Regions from separate parts of the Rhizobium sp. P43 genome, predicted to be linked through region 2. Evidence: predicted binding sites of a transcription regulator. Region 2 holds the regulator's gene; each other region holds the start of a gene.
What was found. The regulator PhoB, encoded in region 2, activates phosphate uptake and scavenging genes when phosphate is short. The targets are predictions, from matches to a motif close to TGTCATNNANCTGTCAT.
Positions count from the first base shown of each region.

Region 1: the regulator PhoB is predicted to act here: its motif matches at 8,900-8,916, upstream of AC1PUL_RS03415 (DUF1045 domain-containing protein).
Region 3: the regulator PhoB is predicted to act here: its motif matches at 4,306-4,322, upstream of AC1PUL_RS13080 (PhoX family protein).

Region 1 covers NZ_CM161539.1:712,878-723,287, forward strand. The annotation lists gene AC1PUL_RS03380 (DNA alkylation repair protein) at 1-40, opposite strand, end outside; gene AC1PUL_RS03385 (hypothetical protein) at 47-346, opposite strand; gene AC1PUL_RS03390 (helix-turn-helix transcriptional regulator) at 431-1,108, shown strand; gene AC1PUL_RS03395 (trimethylamine methyltransferase family protein) at 1,113-2,699, opposite strand; gene AC1PUL_RS03400 (response regulator) at 2,939-6,919, shown strand; gene mnmC2 (tRNA (5-methylaminomethyl-2-thiouridine)(34)-methyltransferase MnmC2) at 6,920-7,645, opposite strand; gene AC1PUL_RS03410 (NAD(P)/FAD-dependent oxidoreductase) at 7,644-8,852, shown strand; gene AC1PUL_RS03415 (DUF1045 domain-containing protein) at 8,990-9,697, shown strand; gene puuE (allantoinase PuuE) at 9,789-10,410, shown strand, end outside.
Region 2 covers NZ_CM161539.1:3,132,339-3,142,748, forward strand. The annotation lists gene AC1PUL_RS15650 (Hsp33 family molecular chaperone) at 31-1,020, opposite strand; gene argF (ornithine carbamoyltransferase) at 1,143-2,060, opposite strand; gene AC1PUL_RS15660 (acetylornithine transaminase) at 2,075-3,277, opposite strand; gene AC1PUL_RS15665 (GcrA family cell cycle regulator) at 3,722-4,258, shown strand; gene phoB (phosphate regulon transcriptional regulator PhoB) at 4,390-5,073, opposite strand; gene phoU (phosphate signaling complex protein PhoU) at 5,099-5,812, opposite strand; gene pstB (phosphate ABC transporter ATP-binding protein PstB) at 5,859-6,644, opposite strand; gene pstA (phosphate ABC transporter permease PstA) at 6,680-8,035, opposite strand; gene pstC (phosphate ABC transporter permease subunit PstC) at 8,032-9,492, opposite strand; gene AC1PUL_RS15695 (substrate-binding domain-containing protein) at 9,562-10,410, opposite strand, start outside.
Region 3 covers NZ_CM161539.1:2,593,552-2,603,961, forward strand. The annotation lists gene mcpU (methyl-accepting chemotaxis protein McpU) at 1-54, opposite strand, end outside; gene AC1PUL_RS13065 (aminoglycoside phosphotransferase family protein) at 340-1,257, shown strand; gene AC1PUL_RS13070 (crotonase/enoyl-CoA hydratase family protein) at 1,271-2,032, opposite strand; gene AC1PUL_RS13075 (acyl-CoA dehydrogenase family protein) at 2,186-3,964, opposite strand; gene AC1PUL_RS13080 (PhoX family protein) at 4,372-6,282, shown strand; gene minE (cell division topological specificity factor MinE) at 6,394-6,654, opposite strand; gene minD (septum site-determining protein MinD) at 6,651-7,466, opposite strand; gene minC (septum site-determining protein MinC) at 7,496-8,266, opposite strand; gene AC1PUL_RS13100 (BA14K family protein) at 8,455-8,964, opposite strand; gene AC1PUL_RS13105 (BA14K family protein) at 9,175-9,594, opposite strand; gene AC1PUL_RS13110 (FAD-binding oxidoreductase) at 9,819-10,410, opposite strand, start outside.

The DNA.
Region 1 (10,410 bases), 2.0 Mb from region 2:
CGGTGTGTGGGCCGATCAGGTGTTTCAGGGGCTCGGCCATCGGCGTTCAGTTCGTGTCTTGCGTTTCGAAATGCTGCATCAGGGTTACACCCGTGATCGCGACCATGTAAGGGGCGAAGGCTGGATCGGACTGGACCTTCGCGGCTGCCGCGTCGGCACTTTCTTTGTTGGTCCATTCGACGAGGTCGGCGATCAGGTCGCGCTGGTCCAGGGAGTCGAGCGCTCGCCAGCTGACGAAGCCCGGATAGGTCCTGACCGCCGCCATGGCCGCGCGGCGGGCTTCCTGGGCTGCTGGCTTGTCGGCGACGGTGCAGATGGCGATTTCGAGAACGGTGCTGCTGGTCATGGGTGTCTCCCTCAGATGATGACGGCTTGACCTAGCACGGTCCAACTGACAACCTTCTGGCCATTACTTTCGAAGGAGGCACGCATGCGCCCCGCCGACCGACTGTTCCGGATCATCCAGCTGATGCGCGCGACCGGCCGCGCCATGACGGCGGCGGAAATCGCCGAGAAGATGGAGGTCGCGCCGCGCACCATTTATCGCGACATGGATCATCTGATCGCCTCCGGCGCGCCGATCGAGGGCGAGCGCGGGGTGGGCTATATGCTGCGCGAGGCTTTCGACGCGCCGCCGCTGACCTTCACGTTTGAGCAGCTTGAGGCACTGGCGTTCGGCTTGAGGGCCGTCGAGATGCTCGGCGATCCCCGGCTCGGCCAGGCGGCGCGCGAGGCGAAGGAGAAGATGCTCGGCATGTTGCCGAAGGATCATGCCGAACGGTTGATCTCGGCGCCGATTCATGCGTTTCGCTCGTCAGCACAGCCCGTCGTGCCGGATTGTCTTGGTGATATGCGCTCGGCCCTGTCGGCCAAACGCAAGGTCTGGATCGCCTATCATTCGCTGCCCGGCGAGCGCAGCCAGCGCGTCGTCTGGCCGCTGGGTCTTGCGGCCTTCGGCGCGATCTGGGTAATGACGGCCTGGTGCGAGATGCGCCAGGGATTTCGTGATTTCCGCCTCGACCGGGTCGAGGACTGGAAGGTGATGCAGGATCGGTTCGAGCCTCAGCCGCACCAGACCTATCAGGCCTATCTGAAGCAGCTTGCCTGACGCCTCAGAAATCCGTCGCCACCCCGCCTTCAGCCTTGCGTTTCGCCACGAAAGCATCGAGCTCTTCCTCGACACCAGGATCGATCGGCGGGCGCTCGTAGGTGGCAAGCTTCTCCTTGAAGACGCGGTTTGCGTGGTCGTAGGTGGTTGGGCGTCCGGCTTCTGTCCAGGTCTCGAAATTGCGCCAGTCGGAGAGGATCGGCGAGTAAAACGCCGTCTCGTAACGGGCGAGCGTGTGGGCCGTGCCGAAGAAATGGCCGCCGGGGCCGACTTCGCGGACGGCGTCAAGCGCCAGCGCATCTGGGGTGACGTCGAGAGGGGTGAGGAATTCCGCCACCATTTGTAGCAGATCGACATCAAGGATGAATTTTTCGAAGGAGGCCGTCAGGCCGCCCTCGGTCCAGCCCGCCGAATGCATGATGAAATTGCCGCCGCCTTGCGTCAGCGCCCAGAGCGAGAAGACCGACTCATAAGCCGACTGAGCGTCCAGCGTGTTGGCGGCGTTGGTGTTCGACGTGCGGTAGGGGATACCGTAGCGGCGGGCGAGCTGGCCGCCGACGATGACCGCCTTCATGTATTCCGGCGTGCCGAAGGCGGGTGCGCCTGTCTTCATGTCGACATTGGAGGTGAAACCGCCATAGACGACCGGGGCGCCGCGTTTGACCATCTGGGTGAAGGCGATGCCGCAGAGCGCTTCGGCATTCTGCTGCACGACGGCGCCAGCGATGGTGACGGGCGCCATGGCGCCGGCCAGCGTGAAGGGCGTCATGACGACGACCTGACCGCGCGAGGACATTTCGATGATGCCCTGGAGCATCGGTCCGTCGAGGCGCAGCGGCGAGGAGGAATTGATGATGGTGAAGAGCGAGGGCTCGTTTTCCATCTGCTCCATCGAAATGCCGCGACCGATGCGGGCGATCTCGATGGCGTCGAGATTGCGCTGCTTGCCGAGCGAGTAGCAGTGGAAGACCTTGTCGGTCAGCTTCACCATGTCGGAGAGGCAGTCGAGGTGGCGGACCGAGGCATGGATGTCGATCGGCTCGACCGGATAGCCGCCGGTCGTGTGGATCACGTCATAGCACTGGGCGAGCTTCACGAGCTTGCGGAAGTCTTCCTGGTTGCCGGCGCGGCGGCCCCCTTCGCGGTCTGCCACGAAGGGGGCGGATGCGATCTGGGCGAAGACGAGGTTGTTGCCGCCCATCTTGACGTTACGCTCGGGATTGCGGGCAAACATCTGGAATTCGCGCGGGGCCGACGCGATCATGTCCATGATCAGGTTGCGGTCGAAGCGGACGCGGTCTGAGCCCTCGGTGACCTCTGCACCATGCGCCTTCATGATGGCGCGGGCCTCCGGCAGCATGATGTCCATGCCGATCTCTTCGAGGATCGTCAGCGATGCCTCGTGCATCTCGTCGAGCGCCTGAGGTTCGAGCAGCTCGGTCTTGGCAAGACGGTTGACGAGATTGCGATACTTGCCGGCCACGCCCGTGCGGCTGCGGTCTCCGCCGCGTCCGCCGGTGCGCCTGCGGCGCTCGCCACCGGCAGATGAGGTTTCAGTCTCGGACAAGGCGGAAGTGCTAATGTCGCTCATGGTCGATCCATTGTGTCAATCTCGACATCAAGTCTCGCAGGTTCGCAAGCCAAAAGGCATTGCCGTTTGCGACGAAAAACCGGCTCATCTGGAACAGTGGTCGGCCAGCGCTGTATGTGGCGTGTAATCCTTCTTCTGGAATTGCTTTTAAAGCAGACGGTGATGGTTTGCTTACGCGCTGTTTACCAAAACAAGGCATTGATCAGAGGGTGAACAGAGTTTTGAATCGGGGAAGCGCCTTGCTCGAGCTAGTCCGCGACAAGATTGCCGCGCTCGATCTGCCTTCCTACGTGAAGGACAGCGAGCTGCGCTATGTCACGGTGAATGCTGCCTTCGCGAATCTCCATAACCTCTCCATCGAAAGTTTCCCCGGTCGCCATGATCGCGAGATTTTCGGACCCGACGCCGACGAATTGCGCGATGATCGCGAGCGGCGCGTTCTCGTGTTCGGCGAAGAGGAGGCTCTTTCCGTCAGGCCGGAGCCTTCAGGACCGCTGTGCACCCTTTATATCGAACGCTTCTTCGACGATGACGATCGGATCTATCTCTTTGGTTTCATGGAACCGAGCATGGAGCCGGCCACAAGAAGAGCAGAGACCGCGACGCAACTATCCGTCGCGCTGTTTCAGGCGGTGCTTGAGCAGTATCCGATTGCCACCTATGTGCGCGATGCCCATCACCGGCTGCTGTTTGCCAATCGGGCCTATGCCGACATCGTCGGCAGGCCGATCGTTGATCTCCTGGGGCGAACAGAACAGGAGAATTTCCCGGCGCTGGGCCAGAACTATTTTGAGGATAATCAACGCGTCCTCGAATCCGGCGTTACCAAGGAATTTCAGGATATTTTCCTGAGCGCTGACGGAGCAAGGGTCCCTGTCATCAGCCGAACCGGGGTCGTCACCGGACCCGGTGGCGCGCGCTATATCGTTGGATCGATAACCGATCTGACGCCGCTGCGTCAGGAGCAGAAGAAGCTTGAGGCTGTCCGCCAGGAATCCGAGGCGCTTCAGTCCCAGCTGCAAAGCCTTATGGCATCCCTTCCAGTCGGTATCATCGTGCTGGATCCAGACCTGCGGATTTCCTTCGTCAATCCGGCGGCCCGCGACATGATGGAATTCGGTCCCTCGGTGACGCTGGAGGGCCTGTCCTATCGGGACTTTCTGATGCGTGCCATGGTTCGCACTATGCCAAACCTCACGCCGGACGAACTGGCCGACCGCGTGAACTATCGCATAGAGCAGGTTGTCAGCCTGGTCGAGGGCCCTCTGATCGACGTCAAGACGCCGTCGGGACGTGCGCTTGCCGGTGGCAGTCGCCGGCTCGAGGGCGGGCAGATCCTGCTCACCTATACCGACGTCTCGGACATGTTCCAGCGTGAGGAGGAAACGCTTCTATACCGCGCGGCGCTGGAGCAGATGCCGGTACCGGTCTTCATTCGTAACCTCGATCGCAAAATGATCTATGTGAACAAGGCCTATGAGGAGCTTCACGGTCAGCGGCGAGAAGACATCTATGGCATGACGGAAGAGGAGCTCTGGCCGGAGAACGGCAAGATCATGAAGGAGGAAAATCTCCGGATCTTTGCAACTGGCGAGATGATCGAAAAGAACCGTGACATCGTGGTGCGCGATGGACAGGAAATTTCCGTCATTACACGGCTCAGCCGCATCACCACATCGCAGAACAAGTATTATCTGGTCGGATCGGTCAACGACGTCTCCGAACTGCGCAAAGGACAGCAGGCGCTGGTGCGCGCTCAGGCGAGGGCTGAAGCACTCTATAACGACATGGTCGCGATGCTGCAGGTCATGCCGGTCGGCGTCGTCATTCTCGGGCCAGACTATATGGTCGAGTTCGCGAACGAGAAGTGCCGGGAAATCTGGCAATGGCCCGATGACCTGCCGCTGCAGGGCCTGCCGTTCCGTCGATATTGCGAGCAGAATTCGACCCGTGGCTGGTCGTGGCCCGACATCGAGTTCGAAGAAGGCTATCGCCGTCGCATCGCTCAGTTCGATGTGCTGGAAGGCTCGCATGTAACCGAGATCGCCTATGCCGATGGCAAGTTCATTCTGGCGACCATCACCCGCCTCCAGGATCGCAAGATCCTGCTGACCTATTCCGATCTGACCGAAATGCGGGCCCGCGAGCGCGAAATCGACGAGGCGCAGCAGCAACTCGAACGCCTAGGCGGGTTTGTCCAGGAGTCCATGCGGATGATGACGCAGGGCCTGATGATGATCGAGAAGGGGCGGATTACGGAGGTCAACCCGTCGTTCAGCCGTATTCTCGATCTGCCAGAGACTCTCGTTGCGACGGGTGAAAGCTGGCGTCCGATCTTCGAATACTGTGCGGCGCGTGGCGATTTCGACGTCGAGGCGCAGACAATCCTGCAACAGTGGCAATCGGCATTGCAGAGTGCGAACGGGATCTCGACGAATTTCCTGGTCAACGGCAAAACCTGGGTCAAGCTGGAAGCGACCTTTGGAGGCGACCGCAGCTGCGTTGTTGTTCTGACCGACTTTACGGAACTCAAGGCCCGCGAGGCCGAGCTTGAGGTTCTGCTTGCCCGCGCGGAAGCCGCCGACAAGGCAAAGTCCGACTTCCTGGCCAATATGAGCCACGAGATCCGGACGCCGATGAACGGTGTGCTCGGGATGGCCGAGCTCTTGTCGAAATCGGAACTCGACACGCGCCAGAAGACCTTTGTCGATATCATGGTGAAGTCCGGCAATGCGCTGCTGACGATCATCAACGATATCCTCGATTTCTCGAAGATCGATGCCGGCCAGCTGAAGCTCAGAAAGTCGCCCTTCGATCCGGTCGAGGCAATCGAGGATGTCGCGACACTGATGTCCGCCGCCGCAGCCGAAAAGGATATCGAACTCGTCGTCTCCGGGGACCAGAAGGTGATGCATACCTTCATGGGCGATCCTGGCCGTTTCCGACAGATCGTCACCAATCTGCTCGGCAATGCGATCAAGTTCACCGAGAAGGGTCACGTGCATGTCGAAGTATCGGCCGGGCCCGTCCTCGACGGCCAGTCGGTGCTTAAACTGCGGATCGAAGATACCGGGATCGGTATCCCGGATGAAATGCAGGCGAAGATCTTCGAGAAGTTCTCGCAGGTCGATACGTCTTCGACCCGGCGTCACGAAGGCACGGGTCTTGGACTTGCGATCACGGCTGGCCTCGTCCGTCTGTTCGGCGGCAAGCTCAGCGTCGTATCCTCCGTCGGCTGTGGCTCTGCCTTCACCGTGGAACTGCCGCTTGCCGTGGTCGCCGAGCGTCGGCACCAGAAGGAGTTGCCGGCAACTGTGAGGGATGCGCGCGTCCTCGTCATTGACGACAATGCCGTCAATCGTCGCATCATCAGCGAGCAGCTGAAGATGTGGGGTTTCGACGGACTTGCCGTTTCGGATGGTCTGAGCGGGATCGACATTCTGTCTGCTGCTCATGACGAAGGGTTGCAGATCGACGTCGTGATCATCGATTATCAAATGCCGGATATGAACGGCCTTGATGTCGCCCAGGCCATCCGTGACGATCGGCGCTTTGACGATATCGCGCTCGTTTTCCTCACGTCGATGGATATGGTCGGCGACGATCGCCTGTTCGAGAGCCTGAAGATCCAGGCGCATCTGATGAAACCTGCTCGGGCAAATGTCCTGCGCGGCGCGATCATCGATGTTGTGCGCACCGCCCGCGTCCAGAGGCTCAATTCTGAACGTCTCAAACCCGTGCCGGCTCCCCTACCTGTCCCACATCAGCCGCCGGTGCTGCACACGCCCGTCATGCATTCTGAGGCGTCCGTTGTCGGCGCGCTAAGGGTGCTGATCGCCGAAGACAATCCGGTCAACCAGATTGTCTTCCGCCAGATCCTGACCGGTAGCGCAATAGCCTATCGTATCGTCGGCAACGGCGAAGAAGCGGTGCAGGCCTGGCGCAACGAGCCGCCGGATCTGATCCTGATGGATGTTTCCATGCCGGTGATGAATGGTCACCAGGCGACCGGCCTGATCCGGGCGGAAGAAACTGCGCGCGGCGGCGGAAGGACACCGATTATCGGCGTGACCGCCCATGCGCTCGAGAGCGACCGCGAGGCCTGCCTTGCCGCCGGCATGGACGATTATCTCTCCAAGCCGATCTCGCCGGAACTGTTGATGCGCAAGATCGAGCAATGGAGTGGCAGGGCCGTCATCGGGATCGCAGCGGAAGGCTGATCAGGCCGAGCGTCTGACGCCGCAGAGCATTTCCCGCTTGCCCGCGAAACCAGGGCGCCGCTCGACATCGAAACCCGCTGCGATCAAATTGCGCCGGACGAAGCCGGCCGAAGCATAGGTCGCGAAGCTGCCGTCCTCAGCCGTTGTGGCATGCACCCGCTGCATCAGCTCCGCCGACCACATGGCGCTGTTGCGCGACGGCGCGAAGCCGTCGAGGAACCAGGCGTCGAAAGTGAGCGTGCTTGCGGTGAGGTTCTCAAAGGCGTCGCCGCAGATGACGGAAAGCCGCGTTTGGTCGTCGAGATCGATCGTCACCACACCTGAGGGTTCTGCCGGCCAGCGGGCCACAAGAGCCTTGCGCTCCGCATCGATCTCCGGCCAGCGGGACAAGGCGCGGTCGATTTCCTCTGCCTGCATGGGAAAGAGCTCGAAGGAGACGAAATGCAGGCGGGCGCCGGGACGGCGGTGCGCCTTCCACTGCCGCCAGGTTTCGCAGGCGTTCAAGCCCGTGCCGAAGCCGAGCTCGCCGATGGTGAAGGTCTCTGCCGTCTGCCAGCGTTCCGGCAGGCCGTTGCCGGCGAGAAAGACATGGCCGCATTCCAGCCGGCCATCCGTCTGGCAATAAAAATGATCGCCAAAGGCGGGTGAAAAAGGCATATCGCCGTCATGCCAGGTGAGCGGTGCCTGGGTGTCGCCGGTGCCTGGCGGATAATTCGAATGGGTCATGGTCATGTCCGATAAATCGGTAGCGATGTCAGGTCAATTGCGGGCAGACCTCGTCATTGTCGGGGGCGGCATCATGGGCCTCTGGGCGGCGCTGAAGGCCGAGCGCCGGGGCATCGACACGATCCTCATCGAGGCCGAGCGCACCGGCAGCGGGGCCAGCGGCGGCCTGCTCGGCGCCTTGATGGCGCATATGCCGGATCGCTGGAACGAGAAGAAGCAGCTGCAATTCGATGGGCTCCTGTCGCTGGAAGCGGAGATCGCAGCACTCGAAGCCGAAACCGGCCTGTCTGCCGGTTATCGGCGCTGCGGGCGGCTGATCCCCCTGCCGAAAGCCCATTTGAGGCCCATCGCCGAGCGCCATTCCCTGGAGGCTGAGACGAACTGGTGTCAGCAGGGCAGGGCTTTCGATTGGTCCGTGATCGACGAGAGCCCGTTTGCCGATTGGCCATCGGCCGAGTTCAGCGCGGCCGGGCTGGTCCATGATCGATTTGCGGGACGGGTGTCGCCGCGCGCGCTCACCGCGACGCTCCGGGCACGGCTGGAGCAGGCCGGCCGTGTGCGCCTTGTCGAAGGGGCGGCTGCAAGTCGCATCGATCCGGTGGCAAACCGGCTTGAACTGACGGACGGGACGTCGATCGGCTTTGGCTCGCATCTGGTGGCTGCCGGTGTCGGCTCGTTTGCCTTGCTGGAAACGCTCGGGCCATCCCTGGCAAAGCCGCTGGGGCGGGGCGTCAAAGGGCAGGCGGCCCTGATGAAGGTCGATCTGCCGGATGCGCTGCCGCTTCTTTATCTCGACGGGCTCTATGTGGTGCCGCATGAAGGCGGCCATGTGGCGATCGGCAGCACCAGCGAGAACCGCTACGACGAACCCTTCTCCACCGACGGGCAGCTCGACGCGCTGATTGCCGAGGCGCGGCAGCTCGCGCCGGTTCTGCGTGAAGCGGAGGTCGTTGAACGCTGGGCCGGCTTGCGACCGAAGGCGATCGATCGGGATCCGATGGTCGGGCCCCATCCCGCCTATCCGCAGATCCATGCGCTGACCGGCGGCTTCAAGGTGAGCTTCGGCATCGCCCATCTCATGGCCGATGCCGCGCTCGATCTGATCGTGGGGCAGGGGCTGCGTCTGCCTCACAGCTTTACGCTCACCCATCACATTTCGGTGGCTGCAGATCGGGCAGGTGGTGAGGAATTTACCGAAATACCCTGAAAACAAAGGGATACTCACGATTGTGGGGCGAGAAATAAGAGCGCGCGCTTCGTGATACTGTCATGCAAATCACCTATCCACGGGGTTGTAACGGCAACTGCTAAAGTTCCGTCGCGAGCCAGTGCGAGGTGCTCGACATGCGTTATGCCATCTGCTTTACGCCGCCCGCCCGCGATCCGCTTGGCGATGCCGCGGCGCGTTGGCTTGGCCGCAATGTGTTCTCCGGCGAAGCGGAGGAGTATCCGGGCCTCAAAGGGCTCGGCGTGCATCAGATTGCCTTTCACACGGCGCTTCCCCGTCGCTTCGGCTTTCATGCGACCTTCAAGGCACCCTTCCATTTGAGCGAGGGCTCGAGCGAAGCCGCGTTGCTGCGTGAGCTCATGCATTTCGCCGGTCGCATGGAGCCAGTCGTGTTGCATGGCCTATCGGTCGGCCGGATCGGCGACGTCTTCGGGCTCATCATGCAGCGGCCTTGCCCGGAGGTCGATCATCTCGCCGCCTCGGTCGTGCAGGCATTCGACGGTTTTCGCGCGCCACTCTCGGAAGCGGAGATCGAACGACGCAATCCCGAGCGGCTTTCGGCGCCGCAATTCAGCAATCTCAACCGCTGGGGCCACCCCTATGTCATGGACGAATTTCGTTTCCACATGACCCTGACGGGGCCGCTTCTGGCGCGCGATTTCCCGCGAATCGAAGAGGCGCTGAAGGCGCATTTCGATCCGGTGCTGGCCGAGCCTGTTGTGGTGACCAATCTCGCGCTGTTTGTCGAGCCGGAGCGTGGCGCGCCGTTTACCGTGCATTCGCTGCATCCGCTCGGACAGGTTTCCAGCCGGAAGATTGCCTGATCTGTTTGCGCTGCAGCAAATCGCGCGTTTTCCATCTCGACAGGTGCCGCCCTCGCCAATAGCCTCGCGTCAAAACACGAGAGGTGAACCCATGACGACTGCGCCATATCCCCGCGACCTCATCGGCTATGGCCGTGACATTCCTGATCCGAAGTGGCCAGGCGATGCCCGGATCGCGGTGCAGTTCGTGGTGAATTACGAGGAGGGCGGCGAAAGCTGCATTCTCGACGGCGACCCGGCCTCGGAATGCCTGCTGTCTGAAATCGTCGGCGCCCAGCCTTGGGCCGGGCAGCGCAATCTCAATATGGAATCGATCTACGAATACGGTTCGCGTGCCGGTTTCTGGCGGCTGTGGCGGATGTTCACCGAGCGCAAGGTTCCGGTCACCGTCTATGGCGTGACGCTTGCCATGGCGCGCAACCCGGAAGCCGTAGCCGCGATGAAGGAAGCCGACTGGGAAATCGCCAGCCACGGCTATCGCTGGCTCGAATACAAGGATTTTCCCGAAGAGGTCGAGCGTCAGCACATTCAGGAGGCCGTGCGCCTGCACAAGGAACTCACCGGCTCGCATCCGCTCGGCATGTATCAGGGCAAGCCATCCATGAACACGCTGCGCCTCGTCATGGAGGAGGGCGGTTTCCTGTATTCCTCCGACAATTATTCCGACGACCTGCCGTTCTGGGTGCCGGATCTCGACGGCAAACCCTTCCTGA
Region 2 (10,410 bases):
AACCGCTGACGCACTTTTGCTGGACCTGCTCTAGACCGCTACCAATTCGTCCGGGCCGAATTCGTATTCCGTCGAGCAAAATTCGCAGGTGACGGTGATCTTGCCGTTCTCCGAACTCGCTTCGATTTCTTCGGCCGAGAAGCCCTGCAGAACGCCCTTCAAACGCTCACGCGAGCAACTGCAGCGATCATACACCGTCTGCGGCTCATAGGCGCGCACACCGCGCTCATGGAAGAGACGGAACAGCAGCCGTTCGATACCCACCTGCGGATCGGTGAGTTCGTCGGCATCGATCGTCTCGACCAGCATGCGGGCTTCATCCCAGGCATCGTCGCCATGCAGATCTGAATCCCGATCGTCACCGTCGCCGCCATGCAGATCGGGCTGGCGCATGCGCTCGGGCGCATCGGGCAGGAACTGGGCGATCAGGCCGCCTGCGCGCCAGGTGCGACGCGGCTTGCCGTCGGCATCGCGATCGAAGAGCTCGGCAGCCCCGAGACGCACACGCGTCGGGATCTGTTCCGACTGGCGGAAGTAAACACCGGCGATGTCTTCGAGCGAGGTGCCGTCGAGCGGGACTATGCCCTGGTAAGGCTGCATGAAGGAGCCCTGGTCGATGGTGAAGGCAAGCACGCCCTCGCCGAGCAACTCCTCGGGCGAAGCACGACCGGCCGCGACGGCATCGGCCACTGCCTGCTCGTCGAAGCGGGCATAGGCGCGCACGTTTTCCGGCGTCGCGAAGTCGGCGACAAGCAGGTCGACGGGGCCGTTGCCTTTGGTCTGAACCGTGAACTTGCCTTCAAACTTCAGCGAGGTGCCGATCAGCACGGTCAAGACAATGGCTTCAGCCAGAAGCCGCGCCACAGGCGCAGGATAGGCGTGGCGTTCGAGGATGGTGTTGATCAGCGGTCCGAGCTGGACGGCACGGCCGCGGACGTCGAGGCCCTCCACCTGGAAAGGAACCACGCGATCATCGCCGGCGAAACCGAATTCGCCGAGTTCTACTTGTCTCGTCGACATGAATGTACTCCCGGCACATAAAGCGCCATATGCTGGGCCCGAGCGGCCCGATCAGAAAGGGCACAGATGGGATCACCTGCGCGAAACGTCAAGTCGCCTGGCAGACGGCCCAAAATCCGATCTCAGATGGCGCCGAGGCACCAGGCGAGGATCGACTTTTGCGCGTGCAGGCGGTTCTCCGCCTCGTCGAAGACCACTGACTGCGCTCCATCAATCACCTCGTCGGTCACTTCTTCGCCGCGATGGGCTGGCAGGCAATGCAGGAACAGCGCTTCGTCCTTCGCCTTGCTCATCAGTTCGGCATTGACCTGGAACGGCTGGAAGACGTTGTGGCCGCGTGCCTTGTGCTCTTGGTTCATCGAGACCCAGGTGTCGGTGATCACCGCGTCAGCGCCAGCAACTGCCCGATCGGCGTCATGGCAGAGCATGATCTCACCGCCATTGTTGCGGGCCCAGTTGAGGATCTTGTCATCAGGCTCGGAGCCGAGCGGCACGGCCATGTTCATCTTGTAGCCAAAGCGGGCGGCACCTTCGACCAGCGAATGCAGCACATTGTTGCCGTCACCGGTCCAGGCGAGCGTCTTGCCGGTCACCGAGCCGCGATGCTCCTCGATCGTCATGATGTCCGCCATGATCTGGCAGGGATGGGTGAGGTCCGTCAGCGCATTGATGACGGGTACCGTCGCATGCTCTGCCATTTCCAGCAGGCGGGCGTGGTCAGTGGTGCGGATCATGATCGCATCGACGTAGCGGGACAGGACCTTAGCGGTATCGCCGATTGTTTCGGCGCGACCGAGCTGCATTTCAGTCCCCGAAAGGAACAGCGTTTCGCCGCCCAGCTGCCGCATGCCGACATCGAAGGAAACGCGCGTGCGGGTCGAAGGCTTCTCGAAGATCATGGCGAGCATCTTGCCGGCCAGCGGCTTGTCGGCCGTGCCGGCCTTCGTTGCCTGCTTGCGGGTCTTCGCGTCTTCGAGAATGCCGCGCAGGTCCTCTGCCATGACTGCAGAGAGATCGAGAAAATGCTTCGGAGATGCCATGAATGGGTCCTGTATTAGGCAGACGCTGCGACTGCCGCCTTGGCGCGGATATGCTCTGCGGCGTGTTCGATGCGAGCGAGACCATCGCGCGCTTCTGTGGCCGTGACTGTCAGCGGCGGCAGAAGGCGGATGACGTTGTCGCCGGCGGGAACACCGAGGAGATGTTCGTCGCGCATCGCCATGAGAAGATCGGTGTTCGGAACCTTGGCCTTGATGCCAAGCATCAGACCTTCGCCGCGCACTTCTTCAATCACGTCGGGAAAACGGTCCTTGAGTGAAGCAAGGCCCTGGCGGAAGACAAGCGCCGTATCGCGCACATTCTCAAGGAAGCCATCGCCGAGCACAACGTCGAGAACGGCATTGCCCACGGCCATAGCCAGCGGGTTGCCGCCATAGGTGGAGCCATGCGTGCCGGCCTTCATGCCATAGGCTGCCTCTTCGGTCGCGAGGCAAGCGCCGAGCGGGAAGCCGCCACCGATGCCCTTGGCCACTGCCATGATGTCTGGGGTGATGCCCGCCCATTCGTGGGCGAAGAGCTTGCCGGTACGGCCAACGCCACACTGAACCTCGTCGAGGACGAGCAGCAGACCGTGCTCGTCGCAGAGATCACGCAAGGCACGCAGCATTTCGACCGGAATCGGACGAATACCGCCCTCACCCTGGACCGGCTCGACCAGGATTGCAGCGGTGGCATCGGTGATAGCTGCCTTGACGGCCTCAAGGTCACCAAACGGCACCTGATCAAAACCTGGCGCCTTCGGACCGAAGCCCTCAAGATACTTCTCCTGGCCGCCGGCGGCGATCGTCGCGATGGTGCGGCCATGGAAGGCGCCTTCCATCGTGATGATGTGGAACTTCTCCGGATGGCCTTTGGCAAAATGGTAACGGCGGGCGGTCTTAATCGCGCATTCAAGCGCTTCCGCGCCCGAATTGGTGAAGAAGACGCGATCGGCAAAGGTCACGTCGGTCAAACGCGTGGCCAAGGCTTCCTGCCCCGGCACTTCGTAAAGGTTGGAGAGATGCCAGACCTTGTCGGCCTGATCCTTCAAAGCGCCGACGACATGCGGATGGCCATGGCCAACAGATGTTACGGCGACACCGCCCGCGAAATCGAGATAGCGTTCGCCAGTTTCCGTCACCAGCCAGACGCCCTCGCCTCGCTCGAAACGCAGTGGCGCCCGATTGTAGGTCTGATAGAGCGGCGTAGCATTGGCCATGGCTTCACAATCCTTCTCGACATTCCGGCACCAGGTACGGAACAGCCCATGACAGGGCCTCGAAAAAATTAAAAATGCCGCCTTGCGGCGGCGTCGGCACTATCAGCATTTCGTCCTGGGATGTCAACGAATTCCGCAGGAATCGCAGGAGTAGTCGCCGAATCGGCCCACTCGCCTAAAGAGCGTGCGCGACAAGATTCCACCTGTTGCATACTTGACTCACTCGGGAAGCAAGTTGGGGAAAACCGGAAAATCGATTCCAGATGATTCCCGCGACTCTTGTCACGGAGTCGGCGTGCCTCTAGGTTAAATTTCATTAATAGATTGCATGCGGCGGAAGTGCTCACCGACAGTATCGAGGCGGTTATGTTTCGGATTCGTCCGAGGCATGGGTGATTGATTCTGCCATGACAGACGCGAGCGGCGGAGAGATATGGCATGAACGTGCAGTGGAGTGATGAGAGGGTCGAAAGACTGAAACGGCTGTGGGCCGAAGGCCTCAGCGCAAGCCAGATCGCTGCCCAGTTGGGCGGCGTTAGCCGTAATGCCGTGATCGGCAAGGTTCACCGTTTGAACCTTCCGGGCCGCGCCAAGGCCGGTGGCAGCACGTCTGCTGCACGGCCTGCCAAGCGCCCGGCGCAGACGCAGCGTCCCGCTGCGTTTCCGAACCGCCCGGCGGCCAACACGACGACACGCACAGTGGCCCGGGCATCCGGAGCGACGATGCTGAAGGAAGAAATCGAAGTCGAAGTCTACGAGGAAGTCGAAGTCCGTCGCCCGCTCAATGTGGTCGTACCGATTTCGCGTCGCCTGGCGCTGACCGAGCTCACCGAACGCACCTGCAAGTGGCCGATCGGCGATCCGATGAAGGACGACTTTCACTTCTGCGGCTGCGAAATCGCAGATAGCGCGCCTTACTGCACCTATCACGCGAAGCTCGCCTATCAGCCAGTGAGCGAACGTCGGAAGGCGGCACGCTGAGCAATCGAGCGGTCGCAAGATCAGGACTTCGATCAGGCCCTTCGGGGCCTGTTTTCGTTTGACATGATGCCAACAGAAAAGGCCGCGACAGATAACCGCGCGGCCTTGCATAATCACTTGTCAGGAAGCCGTCAGGCTTCCATGGAATAGCCCGCTCCGCGAACGGTGCGGATGACATCCTGCATGTTGGAGAAGTTCAGAGCCTTGCGCAGGCGACCGACATGCACGTCTACGGTGCGTTCATCGACATAGATGTCATGACCCCAGACGCCATCAAGAAGCTGCGAGCGTGAGAAGACACGGCCGGGCGATGCCATCAGGAACTCCAAGAGCCGGAACTCGGTCGGTCCAAGACGCACTTCGCGGCTCTTGCGATGCACGCGATGGGTCTCGCGATCGAGCTCGATATCGCCGCAACGCAGGACGCTGGACAAGACTTCCGGCTTGGCGCGACGGAGCATCGCCTTGACGCGGGCCATGAGTTCCGGGGTCGAGAACGGCTTGACAACATAGTCGTCGGCGCCGGTCGCCAGACCCCGAACGCGTTCGCTTTCTTCACCCCGCGCCGTCAGCATGATGATCGGCAGGCGCTCGGTCTCGGGCCGCACACGCAGACGGCGGCAGAGTTCAATGCCGGATACGCCCGGCAGCATCCAGTCGAGGATCAGGAGATCCGGAACACGCTCCTGAAGCCTGATCTCGGCCTCATCACCCCGAAGGATGGTCTCAACTTCATAGCCTTCGGCTTCCAGATTGTAACGGAGGAGGACCGACAGGGCCTCCTCGTCTTCAACTACGGCAATCTTCGGCTGCATCGATCATCAACCTCGCTGGCCACAATCACTCGGTGATCGCACCGACGGAAGAAGTCAGGTCTTCCTTCGGGCGTTCGCCTTCCGGCTGGGCGCCGGTGGTCATGTAGTAGATGGTCTCGGCGATGTTGGTCGCGTGGTCGCCGATGCGCTCGATATTCTTGGCGCAGAACAGCAGATGCGTGCAGCTTGTGATGTTGCGCGGATCTTCCATCATGTAGGTCAGGAGTTCGCGGAACAGCGAGGTGTAGATCGCGTCGATCTCCTCGTCGCGGTCACGGATGGACTTCGCCTTCTCGGCCGAGCGTGTCGTGTAGACATCGAGCACTTCCTTGAGCTGGGCGAGTGCAAGGTCGGATAGATGTTCGAGGCCACGCGCGAGCTTGCGCGGCACGCCGGTTGCCTGGATGGCCACAACGCGCTTGGAATTGCTCTTGCCGAGATCGCCGACACGCTCAAGATCGGCGGCGATGCGCAGCGCACCGATGATTTCGCGCAAATCCGATGCCACCGGCTGCCGCTTGGCAATGGTTATGACTGCCTTGTCGCCAATCTCGCGTTCCATGGCGTCCATGAGAACGTCGTCGGAGATCACCTTTTGAGCGAGCGCGGCATCAGAATTCACCAGAGCGCGCACGCTTTCGGCGACCATCTGTTCTGCCAGACCGCCCATTTCGGAGATGCGGCGCATCAGGAACTTCAGTTCCTCGTCGAAGGCCGAGTAGATGTGTGTGGAGCCCATTTGAAACGTCCTTGAAATTGAGTTCGACCGTTGATGACGTCAGGGCTCAACCGAAGCGGCCCATGATGTAATCCTGGGTGCGCTGGTCATCCGGGTTGGTGAACATCTTGTCGGTATCGTTCTCCTCGACGAGGTTGCCGAGGTGGAACATGGCGGTGCGCTGGGAGACGCGGGCGGCCTGCTGCATGGAGTGGGTCACGATGACGATGGTGAAGTTCTCGCGCAGCTCGTGGATCAGTTCTTCGACCTTGGCAGTCGCAATCGGGTCGAGCGCCGAGCAGGGCTCGTCCATGAGGATCACTTCAGGGCTGACTGCAACGGCACGCGCGATGCAGAGACGCTGCTGCTGACCACCGGACAGACCGGTGCCCGGGGATTCGAGACGATCTTTCACTTCGTTCCAAAGCCCGGCCTTCTGGAGTGCAATCGCAACGATCTCATCCAGTTCAGCCTTGTTGCGCGCCAAGCCATGGATACGGGGACCATAGGCAACGTTCTCGTAGATCGACTTCGGGAACGGATTCGGCTTCTGGAAGACCATCCCGACCTTGGCGCGCAGCTGCACCGGATCGACCTTAGCATCATAGATGTTTTCACTGTCGATCTGGATCAGGCCCTCGACGCGGCAGCTCGCAATCGTGTCATTCATCCGGTTGATGCAGCGCAGGAATGTCGACTTACCGCAGCCCGACGGGCCGATGAAGGCGGTCACGGAGCGTGGGCGGATGTCGATGTTGACGTCCTTGATGGCGTGCTTGTCACCGTAAAAAACCTGCACATTGCGGGCGGTGATCTTGGCTTCAGTCATGGTCGGTGCTTTCGTCGTGGTCATCTTGGTCGCGAGATTGTTCATCATCTTGGAACTCCTTACCAGCGACGCTCGAAGCGGCGGCGAAGAATGATTGCGATCAGGTTCATGAGGATCAGAAACACCAGGAGCACGATGATGGCACCCGATGCACGCTCGACGAAGGCCGGGTCTCCACGCTGGGTCCAGTTGTAGACCTGGACCGGCAGGGCGGAAGCCGGATCGAAGAAGCCTTCCGGCGGTGCGCCTGGATATTCACGGACGAAGGCGACCATACCGATCAGGAGCAGCGGAGCCGTTTCACCGAGCGCCTGGGCGAGACCGATGATCGTGCCGGTCAGGATGCCCGGCATAGCGAGCGGCAGGACGTGGTGGAAGATCGACTGCATCTTGGATGCGCCAACACCGAGGGCCGCATCGCGGATCGACGGCGGCACGGCCTTCAGCGCCGCACGCGTCGCGATGATGATCGTCGGCAACGTCATCAGCGTCAGCACGAGGCCACCGACGACGGGCGCCGATTGCGGCAGCCCCGCATAGTTGATGAACACCGCCAGACCGAGAATACCAAAGACGATTGAAGGAACGGCGGCGAGGTTGGCGATGTTCACCTCGATCAGGTCGGTAAACCAGTTCTGCGGTGCGAACTCCTCCAGATAGATCGATGCAGCGACCCCGAGCGGCAGGGAAAGGAACAGCACGATCAGCATCATGTAGGCGGAGCCGAGGATGGCAACGCCAAGGCCGGAAGCTTCGGGACGCGTGTCGGAGGCGTCAGGCGCCGTAAAGAAGTCCCAGTTGAAGCGTGTCGTCAACACGCCGGCATCCTTCAATGCGTCCGCGAGACGCAGCTGTTCCGGGGACGTGTTGCGGTCAAGCGCGGCGCTCTCCATGGTCACGCGGCCTTTGTAGTATCCGTCGATGCGGCCGGCCGCCAGGAGATCGAAGCGCACCGTTGTTCCGATGACGCTGGGATTGGCGAGCACAAAGTTGCGCAGGCTGGCCGGCGCCTCTTTCGAGATCAATTCGGCTGCGGCCTTGGCATTCATGCCTTCGACAGCAATGCCTTTCTCCTGCATGACCTTGGCCAGAGCCGCTTCGATAAGCGGCGTATAGCCAAAGGTCGAAACCTTGGCGATGTCGGCAGGATTGCGGTTGCCCTGCTTGTCCAGCTTCGCGGCATCGAGAACCACGTCGAGCGAAATGTAGGTCTGCCGGAAGGACGACAGGCCGTTCGACAGGATCGAAGCCAGCAGACCGACCAAGGCCAGAACGCCGATGATGACGGCGATCAGGCCCATCATCCGGAAACGGGCTTCCGCTGCATTGCGGCTGCGGGTGCGGGCATCGGAAGCAAGGATCGACTTGGTTTCGGCGGCCTTGGGGGCGGCCTCGAAAGCGGTGATGTCGGTCATTCGTACTGCTCCCGGTACTTGCGCACGATGTAGAGGGCCACAACGTTGAGGCCAAGTGTGATAACGAAAAGTGTGAGACCAAGCGCGAAGGCGACAAGGGTCTCGGGGCTGGCGAACTCGGTGTCACCCGTCAACTGGCTGACGATCTTGACGGTAACCGTCGTCATGGCCTCGAAGGGATTGAGGTCTAGCTTCGCTGCGGCACCGGCGCCCAATACGACGATCATGGTTTCACCGATCGCGCGGCTCGCGGCGAGAAGAATGGCCCCCATGACACCCGGCAGGGCCGCCGGCAGGATGACGCGCTTGATCGTCTCCGACTGGGTGGCACCCAGACCATAGGAACCGTCACGCAGGGACTGGGGTACGGCATTGATAATGTCATCCGAGAGCGAGCTCACGAAGGGAATGATCATAATGCCCATGACGATGCCGGCGGTGAGAACCGACGAAGAAGAGGTGCCAAGTCCAAGCGGCTGAGCCAGCCAGTCACGGATTAGCGGGCCCACTGTGACGAGCGCGAAAAGGCCGTAGACGATTGTCGGGATGCCCGCCAGAACCTCGATTGCCGGCTTGGCAAAGCTGCGCAGCGTCGGGCTCGCATATTCCGACAGATAGATTGCGATTAACAAACCGAGGGGCACGGCGACGAGCAGCGCCACGAAGGAGACATACAGCGTGCCCCAGAGAAGCGGCAGGATGCCAAGTTCAGAGCCGCCGCGGAACTGCGGGTTCCAGACCGTCGAGAAGAAGAACTCGGATGCCGGATACATCTTGAAGAAATTGATGGTCTCGAAAACCAGCGAACCGACAATCCCGACAGTTGTCAGGATGGCAATCGTTGAGGACCCGATCAAAAGCACGGTGACGAAGGTCTCGCTGACATTGCGTGCCCGCATGTCGGTACGGATCCGGCTCAAGGACCAGATACCAAGACCAAGCGCAACCGCGATGACGACGATCGTCATGGCAAGTGAGCCTGTGCGCGACGCTTCGCGATAGACCTTTGCCGCAGCGAAGACTTCAGCCGGTACATCACCCGCCAGAGCCACGCCGACTTCTGCAAGTCGATCGCGCACTGTGGAGACATCGATCTCGCCATCCACGAGAGCGCTTGCGCTCGCATCCTGGTTGGCAATCATGGCGTCCAGGCCGTCGGCAATGCGGCGGACGTCCGACAAAACGAGGCTGCGGGCTCCGCCTTCCGGGATCACGCTGTCGGGGATCAGGGCATCGGCGCGCCCTTCAACGATGATCGGCTGGACAAAAAGCCAGGCCAGCATCAGCAAGAAGGCAGGCACTGCGGTAAAGAGGGCGACGGTCTGGCCATAATAGCCAGCGAGAGAATGCAGTTTGGTACCGCTGCTATCGGCAAGGAAGCGTGCACGGCGCTTGCCGAGGACGAAGCCGATCAACGCGAGCACCGCAAGAATGAGAACGATGATGCCGCCACTCATATGACAAAAGTCCCCTGCCAAACAAAAAAGACCGGCGGCACATCATATGCCGCCGGTCGATGCATAAGATCAGTTCAGCGGCGCCATCGGCGTACGGGCCTTGACGGCTTCCTGCGTCTTGGCCAGTTCCGGGTCGGAAACGAGGCCGTAGGCAGCGAGCGGGCCATCCGGGCCGGCCATTTCGTCAGAAACGAAAAACTCTACGTATTCCTGGAGACCGGGGATAACGTCGAGGTGAGCGTTCTTGACGTAGAAGTAAAGCGGACGCGAGACCGGGTATTCGCCCTTGGCGATGCTCTCAACCGTGGGAACCACGCCGCCCATGGTGGCTACGCGCAGCTTGTCGGTGTTGTTCTGGTAGAAGGACAGACCGAAGACGCCGATACCGTTCTTGTTGGCGTCGACGCGAGCGAGCGTCTCGGTGTAGTCGCCGTCGATGTCGATGGAAACGCCATCGGTACGGAGCGCCATGCAACCGTCTTCAGCCTTGTCCTCGTCGCCACCGGCGGCTGTCTTCAGGGCTTCGAAAGCACCGTTTTCTTCGCAACCAGCGACGATAACCTTGGTGTCGAACACTTCGCGGGTGCCGTGCTTGGTGCCCGGAATGAAAGCGAGGATCGGCTGAGCCGGCAGGTCGGCGCGGATCTCGTTCCAGTTCTTGTAAGGGTTATCGACCAGCTGGCCGTCCTTCAGAACCTTGGCAGCGAGCGCATTGTGCCAGTCAGACGGGGTGAAGGCGAATTCAGGACCGTTAATGTCGGAAGCGAAGACGATGCCGTCGTAACCGATGCGAACTTCCTGGATGTCGTTCACACCATTGGTCTTGCAGAGCTCGATGTCGGACTTGCTGATGCGCGAGGAAGAGTTGGCGATGTCGATGGTGTTCTCGCCCACGCCTTCGCAGAGCTTCTTGCGGCC
Region 3 (10,410 bases), 540 kb from region 2:
CACGAGGGAGGCGACCACCAGGATCTTTGTCATCAGGTTGGAGCTGGTCTTCACGATACGGTCCTGCAAAAACTCTCCGCGCAATTGCGACGCGGTGATGTCATGGGGCATTGTGTGATCACGGCACCATCATGGTGAGGAAGCGGTAAATTTGTCCGCTGCCCCAGCATTAGCCTGCAGGATTTAATGGGTACTTAAGGGAACTCCGAAAAATAAGTAGGCCTCACATACCGTGCCAGAGATATCAGATACGGTTTATCCGGGGATTTCGCCCATGGCGGGAGAGGCAAGCTTGTGATCGATCAGAGGTTCCAGCAAAGACTCCGGTAGGAGGGCGGAATGAAGCGCAGCGACAAGCTTGATGCCGGCAAATTCGCGGTCGATTCGGACCTGGTGCACCGCCTGTTGCGCGCCCAGTTTCCCGCGCTGGCCGAGCTTGCCATAGAGCCGCTCGATGAGGATGGCTGGGACAACTGGTCCTTTCGGCTTGGCCCGCACCTCAAGATCCGTCTTCCGACCGACGCTGCCTATGCCGGCCAGGCTGCAAAGGAGTTTGAATGGCTGCCGCGGCTGGCGCCGCATCTTCCGCTCGCCGTACCGAAGCCCGTCGCGCTCGGCAAACCGGATGCGGGCTATCCTTGGCCGTGGTCGATCTACGATTGGATCCCCGGGAGACCGCTGCGCCACGAGGCCAATCTCGACCTCGTCAGTTTTGCGGAAGGTCTTGCCGGCTTTCTGAAGGCACTGCAGGCGATCGACAACACCGGCGGCCCGCCGCCCGGCGCACACAACTTCCATCGTGGCGGCGACCTCAGCCAAATCTACGGTGCGCAGGCGCGGGCCGCACTGATAAGGATCTCGGACCGGATCGACGTCGGCGGCGCCATGGCCGTGCTCGACCGGGCCGCTGCAGCGCCGTTTACGGGGCGCCCCGTCTGGCTGCACGGCGACATCGCCGTCGGCAATTTGCTTCTGCGCGATGGACGGCTGTCTGCCGTGATCGACTTCGGCTCCTCGGCCATCGGCGATCCTGCCTGCGATCTCGTGATCAGCTGGCTATTTCTGGATGGCGAAGCCCGGGCGCGGTTTCGCGACGCCATGGCCCTCGATTCGGGCTGCTGGGCACGGGCACGGGCCTGTGCCCTCTGGAAAGCAGCGATCGTGCTGGCGGCGGGCTCGCCCGTTCATCCAGACGAGCGCCCGCCGCTCGCTGTTATCGAGACCGTCGTTCGCGAGCATCACGAACACTCCGGCTGACGGCCTTACCGGCTCATCCGCGTCCCTTCATGAAGGCTTCGAAGGCGGCGCGGGCTTCGGCGCTCTTCAGCTGGGCGACGAAGTGGACGAGTTCTTCCTGCATGCGGGCGCGCACCTCGTCGGCACTGCCCTTGACCAGCGCGCGGGCGATCTTCATCGCCGCCGGGGGCTTGGACGCCAGCGAGGCAGCGATCTTGAGGGTCTCAGCCTCGACCTGATCGGGCGACACGACCTTCCAGATGAGGCCGGCCTCGCGGGCCTGTTCGGCGGAAAAGCCTTCGCTGGCGGCGAGCATGGCAAAGGCGCGCTGGTGGCCCATGATGCGCGGGGCGATCAGGCTGGAGGCGGCTTCCGGGACCAGCGCGAGATCGACGAAGGGGGTCTTGAACAGGCTGCGGTCGGAAGCGACCGTCAGGTCGCAATGCATGTGCAGCGTCGTGCCGATACCGATCGCCAGGCCATCGACGCCAGAGACGAGCGGCTTGGTGACTTCGGTCAGTGCGCGCAGGAGGCCAAAGGCGGCGGGTTCGCCGACGGCGCCGGCCATGGCGAAGCCGAGGAAATCGGCCATGTCATTGCCAGCCGAGAAGCAGCCCTCGGTACCGAGGAAGACGATGGCGTGGATGCTGTCGTCCTGCTCGCCTTCGAGGAGGCCAGCGGTCAGCTTCTGGTACATCGCCTGGGTTATGGCGTTTTTCTTGTCCGGGCGGTTGAAGCGCAGGACGAGGACGCCGGGATGGGTTTCTGGGCGGGTGATCTCAATGTGGTCGGTCATCTCGGCTTCCTCGGGTGGTCCCCACCCTCCCCTCGAGGGGAGGGTCGGAGCGCAGCTCCGGGGTGGGGTGAACAACGACATATGCTGGTTTTGGCAGGGTCACCCCCACCCGCTGCTTTGCGGCGACCTCCCCCCTCAAGGGGGAGGTGGGAATTACGCGAACAATGCCCTGGCCGCGTTGAGGCTTGCCTCGCCGTTGATGACGCGGTCCTTGAGGGCTGCTGTCTCGGCGATCAGGTTCTCGGCAGCGAAGCGGCACAGCGCCAGGCGGTTGTCGCGGCCATGGTCCTCGTCGGCGAGCGCGCCCTTGGCGAGGTAGACGCCGGTCAACGAGAGGCCGAAGAGGCGCTGATAGGGTGTGGCGCCAGAAAGGGCGGCCGAAGCATTGCCAGCGGCGAGCTGCGACAGCAGCCATTCGGTCGTGTCTTCGAGATCGGCAAGGCTCGCATCCAGCCGGGCGGCGGTTTCGCCAAAACCTTCGAGATTGGAGGCGCGCACGGCATTCACCACCTGCTTAAGCTCGGTGATATAGCCGCGCACATGGTTGCCGTTGGAGAGCGGCAGCTTGCGGGTGACGAGGTCGGCGGCCTGGATGCCGTTGGTGCCTTCGTAGATCGGGGCAATGCGGCTGTCGCGCCAGTAGCGGGCAGCGCCCGTTTCCTCGATGAAGCCCATGCCGCCATGGGTCTGGATGCCGAGCGAAGCGACGTCGACGCCGGCGTCAGTGGCGAAGGACTTGGCAATCGGGGTCAGCAGAGCTGCGCGTTCGGCAAAGTGGCGGGCTTCGTCGCCGTCTGCGTGGTGGCTCATATCGGTGGCGTGGGCGCAGACATAGCAGATGGCGCGGGAGCCTTGCGTCAGCGCCTTCATCGTCACCAGCATGCGGGCGACATCGGGATGCTCGATGATCGGCGACATGCCCGAACCGGTCCAGCCCGGAGCCTTCCCTTGCGTACGGTCCTTGGCATATTGCACGGCCTTCTGGGTCGCAGCTTCGCAGATGGCGACACCCTGCATGCCGACCGCAAGGCGGGCATTGTTCATCATGGTGAACATGCAGGCGAGGCCCTTGTTCTCCTCGCCTATCAGCCAGCCGATGGCGCCGGCTTCGTCGCCATACTTGCCGTCGCCATAGATCATGGTGCAGGTCGGCGAGCCATGGATGCCGAGCTTGTGCTCCAGCGAATGGCAGTGAAGATCGTTGCGGGCACCGAGCGAGCCGTCGTCATTGACGAGATATTTCGGCACGAGGAAGAGCGAGATGCCGCGCGTGCCGGCGGGAGCATCGGGCAGGCGGGCGAGAACCAGATGGATGATGTTCTCGGTGATCTCGTGTTCGCCCCAGGTGATGAAGATCTTCTGGCCGAAGATGCGGTAGGTGCCGTCATCGCGGCGCTCGGCGCGCGACTTCATGACGCCGAGATCCGAGCCGGCATGGGGTTCGGTGAGGTTCATGGTGCCGGTCCATTCGCCTGACACCATCTTCGGCAGGTACTTCGCCTTCAAGGCATCAGACCCGTGGGCGGTCAGCGCATCGACGGCGCCCATGGTCAGCGTCGGCCCAAGGGCAAAGCCCATGGAGCCGGAATTCCACATTTCGAGGGCTGCGACGTTCAGCATATGCGGAAGCCCCTGCCCGCCGAAATCCTCGGATGCCGTCAGTGAATTCCAGCCGCCTTCGGCCCAGGCGCGGTAGAGAGTGTCCCAGCCATCTGGAACCACGACCTTGCCGTCGACCATACGGGCGCCCTCTCTGTCGCCGATCTCGGCGAGCGGTGCGACTTCGTCACTGGCAAAGCGGCCGGCTTCAGAAAGGATGGCATCGACCAGGTCGTCGCTCAGATCACCGAGCTTGCCGTCTTCGATGGCCTTGCTCAGACCCGCGACGTGCTTGAGGGTGAACGCGATCTCTTCAACAGGCGCCTTGTACATGACGTGCTCCTCCATCTGGCATATGCTGTGAGGCCACGCCCAGACTCCCACCCAGGAGGCGCGGCTTATTCTTCTCTTTGGCTAATTGATTTTTACGTAAACGTCAAATCTTTTGGATGCGTCATGCGGTCTCGTCCCCCGGCTTGAATCGGGGCCGAGATCGGGGCGAGAAGCAGGGATCGGAACAAAGATGTGTGAGCGCTGCAGCCCATATGCTCAAGTAATCCGGTCGGCCTCTTGCCAAAGGCGAGGTGGGACAAAGGCTTAAAACGATTTGCCGGCTGGTGCCCGCTTGGCGCTCCTAAATCAGCGACTTCACATCTGCCGGACCGTCAAGATTTCGTCACATCACTGTTACCCGCGCTGGCTAGTCGGAGAGTGAACTTCAACTCCAAGGAGGCTCTGCCATGACCGAGACCAACACCAATCACCTGTCCTGGGACGAGTGGGACGAACTGCACAATCCGCCGCCGGCCGTGACGGATTTCGACCGCGTGGTCGAACGCGCAATTTCGCGCCGTGGCTTCCTTGGCGGCATTCTCGCCATGGGTTCGGCGGCTGCCGCCATGGGCACGCTCGGCAATCTGATGAGCTCGACCTCCGCCCAGGCCCAGGAAGCAGCCTCGCGCTTCGCCTTCAAGCCGATCCCGATCGCCACGGACAATACCGTGCATGTTCCGGAAGGTTACAGCTGGAAGCCGCTCGCCCGCTGGGGTGAACCGCTATTCTCCACCGCCTCCGACATCGATCCGGTGAAGGGCGTTTCGCTCGAGAATTCCGACAAGGTCTTCGGCGAAAACACAGACGGCATGGAGCTGTTCGTCATCGGCGACGCCCAAGTGATTGCGGTCAACCACGAATACGTCAACAACGAAACCAACCTGCCGCACGCGCCGGAAGGCATGCCTCAGTCGCTGGACGACGTGAAGATCCTGCAGAACATGCAGGGCGTGACCGTCATGGAAGTGGCTGAAGGCGAAAACGGCTGGCAGATCGTCGTCGATAGCCCATTCAACCGCCGTATCCACCACAACACACCGATGAAGCTGTCCGGCCCGGCTGCCGGCTCCGAGCTCGTCAAGACGGCTGCCGATCCCAATGGTGTCGACTGTCTCGGGACCTTCAACAACTGCGGCGCCGGGAAGACGCCGTGGGGCACCTATCTGACCTGCGAAGAAAACTTCAACGGCTACTTCGGCACCACCAATGCCGAGTTCAAGATGCCAGACGATTACAAGCGCTACGGCATCGTGGCCGAGACGCGCTATGGCTACGAGAAGTTCGACGAGCGCTTCGACGTGGCGAAGAACCCGAACGAGCCGCGTCGCGCGGGTTACGTCGTCGAGATCGATCCGTCGGATGCCTCCTCGACGCCGATCAAGCGCACCGCGCTTGGCCGCATCAAGCATGAGAATGCCGCCGTCGTCATCGCACGCGATGGCCGCGTGGTCGTCTATATGGGCGACGACGAGCGGGGCGAGTTCCTTTACAAGTATGTCTCCAACGGCATCTATGTGCCGGGCGGCGACACCTCGAAGCTGCTCGACGAGGGCACGCTCTATGTTGCCAAGTTCTCGGACGAAGGCACCGGCGAATGGCTGGCTCTGACGCCGGAGACCACCGGCATGAAGGCCGACGAGATCGCCGTCTTCACCCGTCAGGCCGCGTCCAAGGTTGGCGCCACGACCATGGACCGTCCGGAATGGGTCGCGATCAACCCGGTTGCGATCGAAGCCTATTGCTGCCTGACCAACAACTCGAACCGCGCCGTGATGAAGGACGGCAAGATGCGGACGAATGCCGGTGGCGACGTCATGGATGTCAACGCCGTCAACCCGCGCGCCGGCAACGAATACGGTCAGATTGTCCGTTGGTATCCGGACGCGGAAGACCACACCAGCAATACGTTCAAGTGGGACCTGTTCGCCATGGCCGGCAATCCGGTCGTGCACAAGGACGCCTATGCCGGCTCGTCCAACATCAACGAAGGCAACATGTTCAACTCGCCGGACGGCATGATGTTCGATTCCACCGGCCTCGTCTGGATCCAGACGGATGGTGAAGATTCGAACGAGGGCGACTTTGCAGGCCAGGGCAACAACCAGATGCTCGCCGGCGACCCGGTTACCGGTCGCATCGAGCGCTTCCTGACCGGTCCGAAGGGTTCGGAAGTGACCGGACTTACCTGGTCGGCCGACAAGCGCACCATGTTTGCCGGCATCCAGCATCCCGACGCCCCCTTCCCGGATGGCGAAGGCAAGCTGCCGCGCTCGACGATCGTTGCGATCAAGCGCGACGACAACGCTCTGGTGGGCTGACGCTCCCGAAACGGCAGGGCGGATATCAACCGCCCTGCCCCAGCAGAATACGAAAAGGCCGCCGACCGGAGATACCGGCGGCGGCCTTGTTCATGGCAGAAGGTGGTCGGATCAGGCGGCGAGGCGCTGGGCGTTGCGCGGGATCTCGACATCGATCTCCAGGATTGACACGTCCTCGTCGCGATCCATCTTGATCTGCACCTTGTCGCGGTCGAATTCGACATGCTTGGCGATCACGGCGAGGATTTCCTCCCGCAGCACGGCCACCAGATCGCTTTCCAGCGACGCCCGTTCATGGGCCAGGAGAACCTGCAGTCGCTCGCGCGCCATGGGGGCGGAACGCTGCTTGCGGAACAGGGAGAAGATGCTCATGCGGCCCTCCGCGCGAAGATCTTGTCGAGGAAGCCACGCTTCTCGCCCGGAATAGTCATCGGAATATTCTCGCCGGCCAGACGACGGGCGGCGTCGAAATAGGCGAGTGCCGGCGCACTGCGGGCATCGGCCAGCGTGACGGGGGCGCCGATATTGGAGGCGCGCAGCACGTCCATGCTTTCCGGAATGATGCCGACCAGCGGGATCGACAGGATCTCGAGCACGTCGTCGACCTTCAGCATGTCGCCGCGCTGGGCGCGATTGGCGTCATAGCGGGTCAGCAGCAGGTACTTTTCCATGCGCTCGCCGCGCTCGGCCTTCAGCGTCTTGGAATCGAGCAGGCCGATGATGCGGTCGGAATCGCGGACCGAGGAGACTTCCGGATTGGTGACGACAACGGCCATGTCGGCATGGCGCATGGCAAGGGTCGCACCGCGCTCGATGCCTGCGGGGCTGTCGCAGATGATCCAGTCGAAATACTTCTTGAGCTCGGTGATGACCTGCTCGACGCCTTCGGCGGTCAGGTTGTCCTTGTCGCGTGTCTGGGAGGCAGGCAGCAGGAAGAGCGTTTCCAGCCGCTTGTCGCGGATCAGCGCCTGCGGCAGCTTGGCATCACCCTGAATGACATTGACGAGATCGTAGACGACGCGGCGCTCGGCACCCATCACCAGATCGAGATTGCGAAGGCCTACGTCGAAATCGACGACGACGACCTTTTCGTTGCGCTGCGCGAGCGCGGCACCCAGAGCGGCTGTCGACGTGGTCTTGCCGACCCCGCCCTTGCCTGATGTCACAACAATCACCTTGCCCATGTTGTTCTCCTGTCTATCCCCGCTCAAATTCACGTCATTCTTTCAGTCATGATTGCATCCCCCTCCAGCCAAAGCTGGACGGGATGCCCCTTCAATTCTGGGTCCATGTCGTCGGTCATCGCGTAGACGCCGTCGATGGCAACCAGCTCGGATTCGAACTTACGACAGAAGATCCTTGCGTCGGCATTGCCAACGCATCCGGCGAGCGCTCTGCCGCGCAGCGCGCCGTAGATATGGACCGAGCCGCCGGCGATCACTTCGGCGCCCGACTGGACCGAACCGATGACCGTGACATCGCCCTGGGTGTAGATGACCGACTGGCCGGAGCGGATGGTTTCGCGCACGATCAGCGAGGGTGCGGCGACCGGGCTCTGCTGTACGACCACCTGCGGTGCCGCCTGCTCCGCCGGCTGCTTTTCCGCCTTACCCTTGGGCTTGGCAGTCGAGCTTTCAGCCGCTTCTTCGCGCGGCACCTCGTAATCGGCGGCGGGTTTTCCGCCCTTCAGCATCGGCGGCATGCCCGGCTCGACGAGCGAGGGGCGACCGCCTTCGATGCCCATGATCGAGACGTTGCGGGACGCCAGTTCGGCAATCAGCGCCTTGAGCTGGGGACGATCGATCTCGATCTCGGAGACATCGAGGACGACGGGACGACCGAGGAAGAAACCGGCCGAACGGGCCGCGAGATCGTCAAGCCGGACGAGCCAGTCGTCGAACGGCAGATCCGGCGTCAGGACGACGGCCAGGAAGGATCTTCCCTTGATGCGGATGGAGCGGGGTTCGGTTAGCACTTTGGTCATCTACGTAAACAAATCGTTGACCAAGAAGTATCGCCGATATGGTTAACAAAGGGTTAACGCAGCGCTTTTGCCGTTAGGAAACAGGCGGATCGGGGAGATGAAAAAGCCGCCCGCAGCACGAGGCCGGAGCGGCATATTGTTAACTTTTCCCGGCTTCAAACGGAAGCCCGGTCACGTGCCGGTGCCGATCAGTAATAGGGCGAATAGCACTGCTGGCGAGGGCCGTGATACGGCTGGAAGGTGTTCGAGTAGCTATCATAGGACCGATAGCGCGCCTGGCACCAGTCATAGTGACGCGGGTTCAGACCGGCCGCACGGGGGACGGGTGCCGGACGTGGCTGCGACGCAATCGCTCCGCCGATGATCGCACCGGCCGCAAAGGCTGCGAGCGGGTACCAGTAGCCATTGTGATAACGGTAGCCTGCGCGGCGTTCGCGATAGCCGCGATGGCCGTTCCAGTAACGGGCGCGCTCGTAGCGGTCATAGCGGTCATAGCGGTCATATCGATCGTAGCGGTCGTAACGACGCTCGCGATAGATGCGGATCTGGCCATCGATATACTGGACATTTGTGGCATCTGTCGTCGTCGTGGCCGGGGCCACCGGGCGGATGACCTGGGCCTGGGCGGGGACCATGCTGGTGACGGCGAGGATCGATGCAAGAGCGGCGACGGCCGTCGTCTTGAATGCACTCTTCATGATGTTTCTCCCTGCGTGTTTCCTGAGGCCTCGGAAAGCGGACGATCCGCCCGATCCCCTGACCTTGAAACAAAGGTTAACGATACCAGCCTGAACCCAGAATTAACGCTCTGTTCAGGGTTCGCGCCCGACGCATGGCGGCACCAGGACAGTGCGGGCGCACCAGTGCCCGTCAACGCGGATGCATGAGTTTTGTTCCTGCGACCGGCATCAATAGTAGGGCGAATAGCACTGCTGGCGGGGGCCGTGATACGGCTGAAACGTGTTGCTGCGCCAATGATAGGAGCGATAGCGCTCGGCGCACCAGCTGTGGTGTTTCGGATTGATGTCGCCCCGGTAATTCACGACATGCCGACGCTGGATCGGATAATCGACGATCACCCCTGCCCGCATGGAGCGCGGGGAGAACCAAAGCCCATTGTGATAAACATATCCCGGCCGATGCACGCGATGGCCATAGACCCGTTGGCCATGATGACGCGAATACACGGTGACCCGCTCGTAATGCCGATAGCTGGTTTGGCGTTCGTAGATGCGGACTTCGATGCCACCGGCATTCGCCGCATTCCCGGTCATCATGAAACCGGTCACGGCAAGGCATGCGGCGGCAAGAGCAGAAACAAGCTTCATGCGTGATCCCCCTTTGACTGAACCTCCACTCGCCTGCACCGGCCATCATGGCCGATCAGACCCGACCGCAGCGCGCGGCAGGAGGCTCCATCAGAGGATGCTAATCGGGGCGCTCTCGAGCGGCAAGAGGCCACGCCACATCGCAGAGCCGCAGAGACGACGAGAGGGCGAATCCGGCCCGGAATCGCCCCCTTCTCACGTGCAATTGATCGCGGAGGCGATGCTTAGGCTTCGATTTCGATGTCGCCCTTCGGCCGCGAACAGCAGGCGAGGATGTAGCCCTCGTCGATCTCGTCATCGAGAATGCCGCCATTGTGGTCCATCTCGACCTCGCCCGAGAGCTTCATGACCTTGCAGGTGCCGCAGAGACCGGATTCACAGGCAGCCCCGATGCGCACACCGGCGGCGCGGGCCGCCTGCAGCACGGTATGGCCGGGCGCGCAGAGACCGTCCTTGCCGGACATGGCAAAGGTGACCTTGGTCGGCTGCTCGCCATCGGCATACACAACGACTTCAGGCAGCTCCGGCTTGACCGGCTGGAAGGCTTCCTCGTGATACTGCTTCATGTCGAAGCCGGCACCTTCGAGCGCTTCGCGGACGGTCGCCATGAAGGGCGCCGGGCCGCAGCAAAAGACGGTGCGCTCAAGGAAATCGGGGGCAAGCAGCGCGATCTTCGCCTTGTCGATGCGGCCCTTCAAGCCCGACCAGAGCTGGCCGCGCGAGACCTGCTCGACGATGAAGCCCAGCGTCAGATGCGGCATCTCGCGGGCCTTGGCCTCAAGCTCCCAGCGGAAAATGATGTCGTCGGGCGAGCGG